3 regions of the Mariniluteicoccus endophyticus genome follow, and region 3 is predicted to be linked to each of the others. Evidence: predicted binding sites of a transcription regulator. Region 3 holds the regulator's gene; each other region holds the start of a gene.
The links. The regulator HrcA, encoded in region 3, represses chaperone genes, less so after heat shock. The targets are predictions, from matches to a motif close to TTGGCACTCGNNNNNNNCGAGTGCCAA.
Positions count from the first base shown of each region.

Region 1: a site for HrcA is predicted at 2,701-2,727, ahead of groES (co-chaperone GroES). Genes of this name have one in related genera too.
Region 2: a site for HrcA is predicted at 2,213-2,239, ahead of groL (chaperonin GroEL). Genes of this name have one in related genera too.

Region 1 is NZ_BAAGXC010000023.1:112,464-116,968, reverse strand. It holds gene mptB (polyprenol phosphomannose-dependent alpha 1,6 mannosyltransferase MptB) at 1-537, opposite strand, end outside; gene groL (chaperonin GroEL) at 641-2,245, opposite strand; gene groES (co-chaperone GroES) at 2,286-2,582, opposite strand; gene ACYVGD_RS12395 (quaternary amine ABC transporter ATP-binding protein) at 3,010-4,296, shown strand; partial or broken gene ACYVGD_RS12390 (ABC transporter permease) at 4,293-4,505, shown strand, end outside.
Region 2 is NZ_BAAGXC010000015.1:78,618-83,122, reverse strand. It holds gene ACYVGD_RS04980 (MFS transporter) at 1-287, shown strand, start outside; gene groL (chaperonin GroEL) at 437-2,062, opposite strand; gene ACYVGD_RS04970 (hypothetical protein) at 2,266-2,709, shown strand; gene ACYVGD_RS04965 (hypothetical protein) at 2,720-3,613, shown strand; gene ACYVGD_RS04960 (hypothetical protein) at 3,696-4,034, shown strand; gene ACYVGD_RS04955 (hypothetical protein) at 4,031-4,505, shown strand, end outside.
Region 3 is NZ_BAAGXC010000020.1:132,056-136,560, reverse strand. It holds gene ACYVGD_RS09995 (inositol monophosphatase family protein) at 1-793, shown strand, start outside; gene ACYVGD_RS09990 (MBL fold metallo-hydrolase) at 812-1,711, opposite strand; gene hrcA (heat-inducible transcriptional repressor HrcA) at 1,780-2,796, shown strand; gene dnaJ (molecular chaperone DnaJ) at 2,808-3,971, shown strand; gene ACYVGD_RS09975 (16S rRNA (uracil(1498)-N(3))-methyltransferase) at 3,968-4,505, shown strand, end outside.

The DNA.
Region 1 (4,505 bases), on a different contig from region 3:
GCGCATGGCGATGACGGAGATGAGCCCGTTGAACCCGGTCAGCCAGGCGACGAGGTGTTGCACCTCGAGGGCGAGCGGCGGGTAGACCGCCGTGGTTCCCTGCCACACGGGGTGGACGTTGACGGCGAACGGACCACCGGAGCGGCTGAGGCCGACCTCGTAGGGGTTCTTCCCGAGGTGCATCGTCCAGCCCTGGTCGGCGTACAGGAAGGCGTCGGTGGAGAAGATCGGCGGGGCGAGCAGCGCCGGGATCGCCCACAGAGCGAGGACCAGCGCGTGGTTGACGTGGGGTGCGCGGGCCGGGCGCAGGAGCAGCCAGGCCCGGAAGAGGAGGATCACGCCGAGGGCGATGAACACGTGGCCGAACCCGCTCTTGAGCACGCCACGCACCAACGACATGCCGGGGATCTGATTGAGGCCCCTCGCGGGCGTGAACCCGGGGGTCATCACGGCGATGGCGAGCAGCAGCATGCCGATCATCCCGGAGAGGACGCCCGGTGTGCGCCACAACGAGGTGCGGTCCTCGGTACTGGTCATCGTGTCCTCTCTGTTCGGCACCACGGCATGCTAGCCCAGAAACGCACAGGTCCCCGGCCGCCTGGAGCGGCCGGGGACCCGGTGTCGTGCGCGGGGCGCAGGATCAGTGCTGGTGACCGTCCTCGTCCTCGTCGTCCTCGGGCTTCTCGACGACCAGGGTCTCGGTCGTGAGCAGCAAGGCGGCGATCGAGGCGGCGTTGGCGAGCGCGGAACGCGTCACCTTCACCGGGTCGATGACGCCGTCCTCGATGAGGTTGACGTACGCGTCGGTCTTGCCGTTGTAGCCGTGGCCCGGCTCCATCTCGGCGACCTTCGAGGTGACGACGTAGCCCTGCTTGCCGCCGTTCTCGGCGATCCAGCGCAGCGGCTCGGCGACCGAGCGGGCGACGATCTGCACGCCGGCCTTCTCGTCACCCTCGAGCCCGAGGTTGTCCTCGAGCACCTTCGCGGCATGGATGAGGGCGGAGCCGCCGCCGGCTACGATGCCCTCCTCGATGGCCGCACGGGTGGCCGAGACGGCGTCCTCGATGCGGTGCTTCTTCTCCTTGAGCTCCACCTCGGTGGCCGCGCCGACCTTGATGACGCAGACGCCGCCAGCGAGCTTCGCGACGCGCTCCTGGAGCTTCTCGCGATCCCAGTCGGAGTCGGTGCGCTCGATCTCGGCGCGCAGCTGTGCCACGCGGCCCTCGACCTCGTCGGACTTGCCGGCGCCGTCGACGATCGTGGTGCTGTCCTTGTCGACGACGATGCGACGGGCGCGGCCGAGCGACTCGAGACCGACCTGGTCGAGCTTGAGGCCGACCTCGGCGGCGACGACCTCTCCGCCGGTGAGGATGGCGATGTCCTCGAGCATGGCCTTGCGGCGGTCACCGAACGCGGGCGCCTTGACGGCGACGGAGGTGAAGGTGCCGCGGATCTTGTTCACAACCAGGGTCGACAGGGCCTCGCCCTCGACGTCCTCGGCGACGATGAACAGCGTGCCGTTGGCCCCGATGACCTTCTCGAGCAGCGGCAGCAGGTCGTTCATCGACGAGATCTTGCCGCTGTGGATCAGGATGTAGGGGTTCTCGAGCACGGCCTCCATGCGCTCGGTGTCGGTCACCATGTAGGGCGACAGGTAACCCTTGTCGAACTGCATGCCCTCGGTGAACTCGAGCTCGGTGCCGAAGGTCTGGGACTCGTCGACGGTGATGACGCCGTCCTTGCCGACCTTGTCGAACGCGTCGGCGATGAGCTTGCCGATCTCCTCGTCGCGCGAGGAGATGGTGGCGACCTTGGCCATGTCGTCGGTCGACTGGACCTCACGGGCGTTGGCGTGCAGGCGCTCCTCGACTGCCTTGACGGCCGCCTCGATGCCGCGCTTGAGGCCGACGGGGTTCGCACCCGAGGCAACGGCGCGCAGGCCCTCGTGGACCAGGGCCTGGGCCAGCACCGTGGCCGTCGTCGTGCCGTCGCCGGCGACGTCGTTGGTCTTGGTGGCGACCTCCTTGGCGAGCTGGGCGCCGAGGTTCTCGTAGGGATCGTCGAGCTCGACCTCACGGGCGACGGTCACGCCGTCGTTGGTGATGGTCGGCGCGCCCCACTTCTTGTCGAGGACGACGTAGCGGCCCTTCGGGCCGAGCGTCACCTTGACGGTGTTGGCGAGGGTGTCGACGCCACGCTCGAGCGAGCGGCGCGCCTCCTCGTCGAACTGAAGGATCTTGGGCATCTGGGTCAGTGCTCCTTAGTGCGTGGAAGTTGCCGGAGCGTCACTTGGAGACGACGGCGAGAATGTCGCGGGCGTTCAGGAGCAGGTACTCCTGGCCGTCGTACTTGACCTCGGTGCCGCCGTACTTGGAGAAGATGACGACGTCGCCCTCGGCGACGTCCATCGGGATGCGCTTGCCGGAGTCGTCGACGCGACCGGGGCCGGTCGAGAGGACCTTGCCCTCCTGCGGCTTCTCCTTGGCGGTGTCCGGGATGACCAGACCGGAAGCGGTGGTCTGCTCGGCCTCGAGCGGCTGAACGAGGACGCGGTCCTCGAGCGGCTTGATCGTGGTTGCCACGTCAGGCCCCTTTCATGTTCTGGGTGTCAATCGGTTCAAGGCCCGGGGCGTCGTCGCGGGTGCCGTCCCAGGTTTGGCACACTCCAGCGGAGAGTGCTAACCGAAATCTAGCGCGATGTTGGCACTCGGACAAGCCGAGTGCCAGACGGCTCTGGCGCCGAAAACACCCCTAGCGCCTCCCACGGGTAACGCCTTCATAACGGTATGAGCCGCCGAAACCCCTAGCCATCTCGCAATACCCCCCGGTACCTCTCCGCCTCGACCGGGGCTTGGCCCCCATGCCCGACCCGTTCATCGGCCTAGGGTGGAACGGATCTGACCCAGGCACCGATGCGTGGGCCGGCCCCGGGACCCCGCAGCCGGCGCCCCTGCGGTGCGGTTGGGGAGTGACGGCGGCCAGCTGCAACGTCACCAAGGAAGGAACAACGTGGCCAAGCCATCCGACGATGGATCGACGCCCACCGCAGGGGCCTCCGACGAGCTCCCTGCCATCCGCGCCGAACACCTCTACAAGGTGTTCGGCAAGGAGTCGCATGCCGCGAAGCACATCGCCGAGGGGACCTTCGACCCCGGCGGAGGTGACGGCACCGCGGCGGTCATCGACGCCACCTTCGACGTGCGCCGCGGCGAGACCTTCGTGGTCATGGGGTTGTCGGGCTCGGGCAAGTCGACGCTCATCCGGATGCTCAACGGCCTGAACCGCCCCACCTCGGGCTCGGTCCACGTCAACGGCACCAACATCACCGAGGCCAGCGCCGAGGAGTTGCGCCGTGTCCGCCGTGACGACATCTCCATGGTCTTCCAGCACTTCGCGCTGCTGCCCAACCGCACCGTCGAGTCGAACGTGGCCTACCCGCTGGAGATCCGCGGGGTCGACAAGGACGAACGCACCTCGCGGGCCCGACGGTGGCTCGAGCGCGTGGGACTCTCCCAGGTCGGCCAGAAGCACCCCCACGAGCTCTCGGGCGGCATGCAGCAGCGCGTCGGCCTCGCCCGCGCGCTCGCCGCGGAGACCGACATCCTGCTCATGGACGAGGCGTTCTCGGCGCTCGATCCGCTGATCCGCGCCGACCTGCAGGAACAGCTGCTCGGCCTCCAGGAGGAGTTGGGCAAGACCATCGTCTTCATCACGCACGACCTCAACGAGGCGATGCGTCTTGGTGACCGGATCGCGATCATGCGCCAGGGGCGGGTCGTCCAGATCGGCACCGCCGACCAGATCCTCAACGCCCCGGCCGACAACTACGTCGCCCGCTTCACAGCAGACGTCGACCGCAGCCGGGTCCTGACCGCCAACATGGTGGCCGACACCACCGCACCGGTCTTCGCACCGGACACCCCCGCCGCCGAGGCCGTCGCCGAGCTCGACCGCCGCGGCCACACCGCCGGCACCGTGGTCAGCGGACGCACGGTGCTCGGTGCGGTGATCCGATCAACGCTCGAGCAGACCGCCGGCACCGTCGCCGCCGCCGTCGCGCAGGAGAACCCGGCCGTCCACCGCTTCACGCCCCTGAGCCGCCTGTTCGCCCAGTCCGCCCGCCAGGCCGAGCCGCTGGTCGTCCTCGACCGCAACGGTGCCCTGGTCGGCCTGCTGAGCCGGGACCGGCTGCTCGATGCCGTCGCCGGGAACGACCACCCCGCCCCCCGCGCGGACGCCGGGCAGGGCCCCGCGTCCGAAGCGGTAGCCGATGACGACAAGGAGGCCGCCCAGTGAACTTCGACCCGTTGAACCCGTCCTTCCCCATCGGCGAGGCGATCGCCGACGGCATCGACTGGCTCACCGACCATCTCGGTGGCCTCTTCGATGCCATCCAGACCAGCCTGGTCTTCCTCCACGAAGGATTCTCGGCCCTGTTGTCCGCTCCCCCGTACTGGGTCGTCATCCTCGTGCTGGCTGCCATCGCCTGGTGGGCGTCCTCGTGG
Region 2 (4,505 bases), on a different contig from region 3:
CGGTGACGCTGACCGCCGCCGCCGTGCTGACGGGTGTGGCGAACGCCGTCATGCACTCCTCGCTGCAGGGCTGGGCGACCGAGGTCGCACCACGCGCCCGTGCCACGGCCGTATCGCTGTTCGTCACCGCGCTGTTCCTCGGCGCGTCGGCGGGCACGTTCCTGATGGCGCCGTGGGCCGGCCAGGGCCGGTACGCGCTCCTGTTCGCCGTTGCGACCGCGGCCACCGGCGCGGTCGTGGCGTACGTGGCGCTGGCCCACCGCGCGTGGGCGCGTACGCACCGCTGACCCGCACAACAGGCCGAAAACTTCACAACAGGCGTTGGCCGGCCTGTTGTGACGTTTTCGGCCTGTTGTAGCGAGGGAAGACCCGGTACGCGAAGGAGGCGGCCCCCTTGCGGGGACCGCCTCCTGCTGCGTTCAGAGAACGGCTGGACTCAGAAGTCCATGCCGCCCATGCCGCCGTCGGCGCCGCCCGGCATGGCCGGGGCCTTCTCGGGCTTGTCGGCGATGACGGCCTCGGTGGTGAGGAACAGCGCGGCGATGGACGCGGCGTTCTGCAGCGCCGAGCGCGTGACCTTGGCCGGGTCGATGATGCCGGACTTGACAATGTCGACGTACTCACCGGTCGCGGCGTTCAGGCCATGACCGGCCTCCAGGCCGGCGACCTTCTCCGCGACGACGCCACCCTCGAGACCGGCATTCACGGCGATCTGCTTCAGCGGGGCCGAGCAGGCGGAGAACACGATCTGGGCGCCGGTGGCCTCGTCACCCTCGAGACCCTCGACGTTGGCCTTCTTCGCGGCCTGGATCAGGGCGACACCGCCGCCGGGGACGATGCCCTCCTCGACGGCAGCCTTGGCGTTGCGGACGGCGTCCTCGATGCGGTGCTTGCGCTCCTTGAGCTCGACCTCGGTGGCCGCGCCGACCTTGATGACGGCCACGCCGCCGGCCAGCTTGGCGAGGCGCTCCTGCAGCTTCTCGCGGTCGTAGTCGGAGTCGCTGTTCTCGATCTCGTTGCGGATCTGCTGGACGCGGCCGGCGATCTGATCGGAGTCGCCCGCGCCCTCGACGATGGTGGTCTCGTCCTTGGTCACGCGGACCGAGCGGGCCTGGCCGAGAAGCTCGAGGGTGACGGCGTCGAGCTTGAGGCCGACCTCCTCAGAGATGACCTGGCCACCCGTGAGGATCGCGATGTCTCCGAGCATGGCCTTGCGACGGTCGCCGAAGCCCGGGGCCTTGACGGCAACGGACTTGAAGGTGCCGCGGATCTTGTTGACGATCAGGCCGGCGAGGGCCTCGCCCTCGACGTCCTCGGCGATGACGACGAGCGGCTTGCCCGACTGCATGACCTTCTCGAGGACGGGCAGGAGGTCCTTGAGGCCCGAGACCTTCGAGTTGACGATCAGGATGTAGGGGTCGTCGAGCACCGTCTCCATGCGCTCGGCGTCGGTGACGAAGTAGGGCGAGATGTAACCCTTGTCGAAGCGCATGCCCTCGGTGAGCTCGAGGTCGAGGCCGAACGTGTTCGACTCCTCGACCGTGATGACGCCCTCCTTGCCGACCTTCTCCATCGCCTCGGCGATGATCTCGCCGACGGTGGTATCAGCGGCGGAGATCGAGGCGGTCGCAGAGATCTGCTCCTTGGTCTCGATCTCGGTGGCCATGCCGAGCAGCTCGTCAGAGATGGCCTTCGTGGCGACCTCGATGCCCTTCTTCAGGCCCATCGGGTTGGCGCCGGCGGTGACGTTGCGCAGGCCCTCGCGGACCATCGCCTGGGCCAGCACGGTCGCGGTGGTGGTGCCGTCGCCCGCGACGTCGTCGGTCTTCTTGGCGACCTCCTTGACGAGCTCGGCGCCGATCTTCTCGTACGGCTCCTCGAGCTCGATCTCCTTGGCGATGGAGACGCCGTCGTTGGTGATCGTGGGGGCGCCCCACTTCTTCTCGAGCACGACGTTGCGGCCCTTCGGGCCGAGGGTGACCTTGACCGCGTCGGCGAGCGTGTTCATGCCACGCTCGAGCCCGCGGCGGGCCTCGATGTTGAATTCGATGAGCTTTGCCATGGTGTTCCGGGAGTCCTCCCGCGTCGGGGGCCGAAGCCCCATTGGTCAACGTTTCATACGTCAAGTCGATGCCCGCGACGGACGGCGCCACAGCGCCTCACCGGACTTGACGGTGGCACTCTCTTGCCGAGAGTGCTAACACCCTCATTTTTAGCACTCGCCCCATCCGAGTGCAAACAGTCCCGGCCCACGACAATGGCGGGGTGAACGCCTTCCTCGCGCTACGCCGCGCCGCCAACTGGGCCAACCTCTCCACGCCGCTCGGCCTGGCCGTGGCACGGGTCGGCCGGGCCCGCGTACGCCGGGGTCCGCGGGGGCTCTGGCTGGCCGAGGGATATCGGTTCGGCTTCCCCGTAGCCGGGGCGTTCACCGTCGGCAACGTTGTCGTCACCGCCCACGACTTCGCCACTCTCGAGGAGTCGGTGCCCGGCACGCTCGCCCACGAGGACGAGCACGCCTGGCAGTGGATGGCCTGCCTCGGCCTGCCATTCCTACCGATGTACGCGGCCGCCATGGGCGTCTCCGTCCTCGTCAGCGGGGACCGGGCCGCGTACAACCCGTTCGAGCGGGCGGCCGACCTGGAGGCCGGAGGCTATCTGCGCACACCGCACCGCTGGGCCCGCACGAGTGAGCCACGACGCTCCTAGGCTGCGAGCCATGACGAACCTCCCCCCGAACATGCCGCCGATGCCCGACCCGCGGTGCATTCTTGCCAAGATGGAGGCCGACGTGCGGGCCTTCGACGCCCGGGCCCAGCGCACTCAGGCCGCGCTCGCCGCCTCGGCGGTCGAGGCGACCTCCGACCACCTTCGGGTCAAGCTGCTCGGGGCCCACGTCGTCGGCATCGAGTTCGACGACTCGGCGCTCTCGCTCAGCGCACCCCAGCTGACCGAGGAGGTACGCCGGACCCTGCTGGAGGGCTCCGCCCGCGCCAATCACGCGTCCGCGGACGTGGTCCGCAACGCCTTCGGTGACGAGCAGGCGGCCAGGGGCGTGGAGGACGCCGCCCCCGAAGAGGTCGCCGATGAGCGCGACCGGCTGCGTTCCGACGAGGAGCTGCCGGCACCGAGCGCCGAAGGTCTGCGCGCCGAGGCCGAGCGCGCCATGACCACCGACGAGATCGAGGACCTCCTCGACGACGTGCTGAACCGCCTCGACAGCGACGACGAGTCGATCGACCCGGCGGAGATCGCGCGCGAGATCGGCTATGAGCAGTACCGCAGCACCGTGCCGCCCGAACAGATGCAGGCCCAGTTCGAGGCCGAGATGGACGCGCTCAAACGCCGGTCGGCCGGCCTTCCGACGCTCGTCCAGCAGGTGGAGGGCACCGGCGCGAACGACGAGGTCGAGATCACCGTCAACGCCGCGGGCTCCGTCCTCGCGACCCGGTTCCGGGCGGCGTTCGCCCGGAAGGGCTCCGACCACCTCGCCGAGCGGTTCATGGACGCGTACGCGGCCGCGCGCTCCGAGGCGGGCCGCGAGCTGACCCGGCGACTGACCGGCTCGGGCCTCGAGGTCCCCGACGAGACCCGCGACGCCCTCGGCCTCTGATCAGGGAACGTTCCACCGCCCCGGGCCCACCCATCGCACCCGGGCACACCTAGTGTTCGTGAGAGCCATCCAAGGAGGACCCATGAGCGAGACCTACTCGGTCGCCGAGATGCGAGCGCACCACCAGTCGCTGCAGACCGTCGACTCGAAGACCCAAGCACTCGTCGGCGAGGCCAACGGGCTGGGCTTCGGTGACTGGAAGATGTACGGCCTCTTCGCCAGCCCGATCCTGTGCCCGATCCTTGCGATCGGCAACGCCGCGAACACGGGCGCCATCAAGGAGCTCGGCCGCGTCTCGACCACCGCCACGGAGGCCTTCAAGACCACGGCCGACCTCTATGACGCCGCCGAGCAGTCGAACGTCGACCTGAGCAAGGTCATCCTCGAACAGATCGAGGACACCGGACGGAGGACCCGATGACCGCCCAGCCCCTGCCCGACGCCAAGGTCGGCAACGCGACGATCACCATCCCGGTCTACTCCGACCTGGTCAACGCCGGCAAGCACTGGACCGACGGCGAGACCACCCTGGGCGATCTGACCGCCGTCGGCGACGTCGCGCTGGGTGTCCTCGGTGCGGTCCTCGACCCCCTCAACACCTTGGTGGGTGCTGCCGTCGGCGCGCTGATGGACATCCTGGTCAAGAACATCTCCTGGCTCAAGGAGACTGTCGACTTCCTGCTCGGCAACCCCGACGGCATCTTCGAGCACGCCCAGAAGTGGCAGCGCGTGTCCGTGAACCTCGCCAAGACGGCCAACGAGCACGCGGAGACCGCCGGTCAGCTTCCCGGCTGGACCGGCCCGTCGTCCGACGCCTACACCCAGGTCCTTGTCAACGTGAACGAGAACTTCAAGGCTGCCAGCGGCGCCGCCGCCAAGATGGCCGACTGGG
Region 3 (4,505 bases):
GACTGCGCCGACCGACGCCATCACCGACCTCATCTGGGACGTCGCCGAGCGGGTGGTCCGCCCCCGTTGGCGGTCGCTGGACGACTCCGAGGTCCGCGAGAAGGCCCCCGGCGACCTGGTGACCGTGGCCGACCACCAGGCTGAGGCCGAGCTCACCGCGGCCCTTCAGCAGATGGCCCCCGGCGTGCTCGTCGTCGGCGAGGAGGCCACCGCCGCCGACGCCTCGCTGCTCGAACAGCTGTGTGATACCGAGCACGCGTTCGTCGTCGACCCGGTCGACGGCACCAAGAATTTCGTCGAGGGCCGCGAGCAGTACGCGCTGATGGTCGGCGAGGTCCGCCACGGCCGCCCGGTGCGGGGCTGGATCGTCCAGCCCGAGCTCGACCGCACCTTCGTGGCCGAGCGCGGGGCGGGGCTGCTGTGCAACGGCGAGCGCGTACGCCGCGAAGCCCCCGCTCTGGGCGCGCTGCGGGGAGCCACCTCGCATCGACGGCTCCTCGGCGACCCGGTGCCCGGCGTCGTCGACCCGCTGGACTTCACGTTCTACTCGTGCGGCATCGACTACCCCCATGTGGCCACGGGCGGCTGGGACTTCCTGATCTATCGCAACCTGAAGCCGTGGGACCACGTGCCGGGCACGCTCATGGTGGAAGAGGTCGGCGGTCACGTCGCGACCACCGACGGGCAGCCGTACGTCGCGGGGTCGCCGATGGTCGGCCAGCTGATCGCCGCGGCGTCGAAGGAGGCGTGGGACCTCGCGTACCAGGTCCTGGCCGACCCCGCGCAGGTCTGACCAGCCCCTCTCGGGTCATCAGTCCCCGAGGTCGCCCTTGACGATCGGCAGGCGCGTGCGTACGCCGAGCGCGTTCATCTCGCGGTAGGCGGTACGCACACCCTCGGCGATGTTCGGCCAGGGCAGCGCCCACTCGCCGCGCTCCTCGGCGTCGTCGAACGAGACGCCCTCCTGCACGAGGTGCTCCGCCTCGTAGGGGATCGAGGCCAGCGCGCCCATCTGGGCGACGAGGTCGTCGCGGCCGGCGACCCGCCCGTGGCCCGGGACGACGACGGTCTCGGCGGTGACCATGCCCATCGTGAGGTTCAGCACCCCGGCCCAGCCGCGCGGCGACGACTCGGCCGAGAACCACGGCGCCTCAGGATCGCCGGCGAACTCCACCAGGTCACCGGCGAACAGTACGTTCGCGCCCGGCACGAGCGCCAGCACGTCGCCGTCGGTGTGGGCCTCGCCCAGGTGGAGCGCCTCGACGCGCACGCCGCCGCCCAGGTCGATCGCCGCGGCCAGCGAGAACATCGTCGAGGGCGCGACGACGTCGTCGCGGTCGACGCCGAGGCGGATCAGGTCGGCGAGGAGGTGGTCGGCGCAGCGGCGCCCCTCGAGCGACTCGTGGCCCCACGTCTCGAGATCGGCGAAGGCGGCGAGGCCGAACCAGTGGTCGCGGTGGCCATGGGTGACCAGCGCGCCGGCGAGGGGGATGTCGGTCACCCTGGCCACGGCCTCGCGGATCGCCCGCCCCTGCGCGGGGCTGGAGCCGGTGTCGACCACGAGGCAACGCTCGGTGCCGACGACCAGACCGATGTTGACGCGGTCGGGCTCGGCCACGGCCACGTGGACGCCGGGTGCGACCGCGGACCAGGGGCCGAGAGAGGCCTCGTCGTCGCGGGTCTGGTTCGCGTTACCGGTGCTCGGTTCCATAGCCGCTAGACTGGCACTCGGCTCGGGCGAGTGCCAACCCGGGTGCGACGACCAGGGGAGGAGGGGCTGTGCTCGACGACCGCAAGATGCAGGTGCTGCGTGCCATCGTCAGCGACTACGTGTCCTCCCGTGAGCCCGTCGGCTCGAAGGCGCTCGTCGACCGCCACAACCTCGGCGTCTCGCCGGCCACCGTCCGCAACGACATGGCCGCCCTCGAGGAGGAGGGCTACATCACCCAGCCCCACACCTCGGCCGGACGCATCCCGACCGACAAGGGGTACCGGCTCTTCGTCGACAAGCTGGCCGCCATCAAGCCCCTCAGCGTCGCCGAGCGCCGCGCGATCCAGACGTTCCTGTCGGGGGCGGTCGACATCGACGACATCGTCACGCGGACCGTGCGCCTGCTGGCGCAGATCACCCAGCAGGTCGCGATCGTGCAATACCCGATCCTGGCCAACACGACCGTCCGCCACATCGAGCTCGTCTCGCTGAGCGCCGACCGGGTCCTGCTCATCGTCATCAACTCCGCCGGTCGCGTCGAGCAGCGGGCGATCGAGCTGCCCGTCCACACCGAGGACGACCTGACGCGCCTGCGCGGCCGGCTCAACGAGGCCGCGAGCGGCAAGACCACCGCCCAGGCAGCGGCCGACGTCGCCCTGCTGACGTCGTCGACCCGCCCCGACGAGCAGGCCATGACGGCCCTTTGCATCGCCGCCCTCCTCGAGGTGCTCGGCACGGGCACGACGTCGCGCGTGGTCGTCGGCGGCGTACCCAACCTGACCCGCTTCGGCGACGAGTTCGAGCTGACCGTCAAACCGGTGCTCGAGGCGCTCGAGGAGCAGGTCGTGCTGCTCAAGCTCCTCGGCGAGGCATCGACGTCCGACGACGTCACCGTCCGCATCGGCCAGGAGAACCCGGTGACCGGCCTCCAGACCACGTCGGTGGTCGCGGCGGCGTACGGCAACCACGACGACCTCTGGGCCGGGCTCGGCATCATGGGCCCGACCCGCATGGACTATCCCTCCACCATGGCCTCCGTACGCGCAGTCGCGCGCTACGTCGGCCGCTTCTTGAACGAAGGATGACGACCCACCACATGAGCGACTTCTACGAGACCCTCGGGGTGTCCCGCGACGCGACGGCCGACCAGATCAAGAAGGCCTACCGTCGCATGGCCATGCAGTACCACCCCGACGTGGCCAGCGAAGAGGGGGCCGCCGAGAAGTTCAAGGCGGTACAGGAGGCCTACGACGTCCTGTCCGACCCGAACAAGAAGGCCATCTACGACCGCGGTGGCGACCCCAACCAGCGCGGCGGCTTCGGCGGCGGGTTCCCCGGCGGCGGTTTCGGCGGCTTCGGCGGCGGGGGCTTCGGATCGTTCTTCGACGCGATGCGCACGGCCAGCTCGCACGGGCCGCGCTCGCGCGTACGCCGCGGCCAGGATGGCACCGTCCGGCTGCGCATCGACCTTCACGAGGCGGCGTTCGGTGCGACCAAGCAGGTCAAGGTCGACACCGCGGTGCTGTGCCCACGCTGCACCGGATCGGGCGCGCAGGAGGGCTCGAAGCCCGAGACCTGCACGACGTGCCGCGGCCAGGGCGAGGTCATCAGCGTCGTCAGCACCATCCTGGGCGACATCCACACCGCGCGCCCCTGCCCGCGCTGCCAAGGGTTCGGCACGATCATCCCGCACCCCTGCACCGAGTGCGACGGCGACGGGCGCATCCGCTCGACGACCGAGCTGTCCGTCAAGGTCCCGCCGGGCGCGCACGACCGTCTGAACCTCCGCATGGCCGGCCGCGGGGAGGTCGGGCCGGGCGGCGGCGAGGCCGGTGACCTCTACGTCGAGCTGTCGGTGAACGAGCACCCGGTCTTCCGCCGCGACGGCGACAACCTCGAAATGGTCGTCAAGGTGCCGATGACTGCGGCCGCGCTCGGCACGACGATGACCATCAAGACCCTCGAGGCCGACTGGCCCGAGTCGGACGAGGCCGACCGAACGGTCGAGCTCGAGGTGCCTGCTGGAACCCAGTCCGGCACGCGCGTGACCATCGACGGCCGCGGCATCCGCAACATCCAGACGGGTCGCACCGGCGACATCGGCGTCACGTTCCTCGTCGAGACCCCTACCCGGCTCAACGAGGAGCAGCGCGAGCTCCTGCGCCGCCTGGCGAGCCTGCGCGAGGAAACCTCGGTCGACCCTTACGCCCAGCACCGCCGGGAGAAGGGCGGCGTCTTCGGCCGCCTGTTCAAGGGATGACGCGCCCACTGTTCCTCGCCCCGCTGCCCGACCCGCTCCCCACGGTCGGGTCGGCGTTCCGCCTCGACGGCGACGAGGGCCGTCACGCTGCTGTGGTGCGGCGCATCACGGCGGGGGAGGAGCTGGTCGTCGGTGACGGCGCCGGCCGCGGGGTCGGCGTACGCGTGGTCGCCGCCGACAAGCAGGGCCTCGACCTCGAGGTCACCGAGCACGTGGGCGCGCCCGAGCCCGGCGTACGCGTCGTCGCCGTCCAGGCGCTGGCCAAGGGCGACCGGTCCGACCTGGCCATCGAGATGCTCACCGAGGTCGGCGCCGACGAGGTCGTGCCGTGGCAGGCCAACCGCTCGATCGTGCGCTGGCAGGGCGAGCGCGGCGAGAAATCACTCAACAAGTGGCGCGCCACCGTGCGCGAGGCCGCCAAGCAGAGTCGTCGCCTGCGGACCCCCGAGGTCTCGGTGATGGTGACGACTCGACAGCTCGCCGCGCGCATGCGCGAGACCGCCCTGGTGCTGGTCCTCCACGAGGAGGCGAACG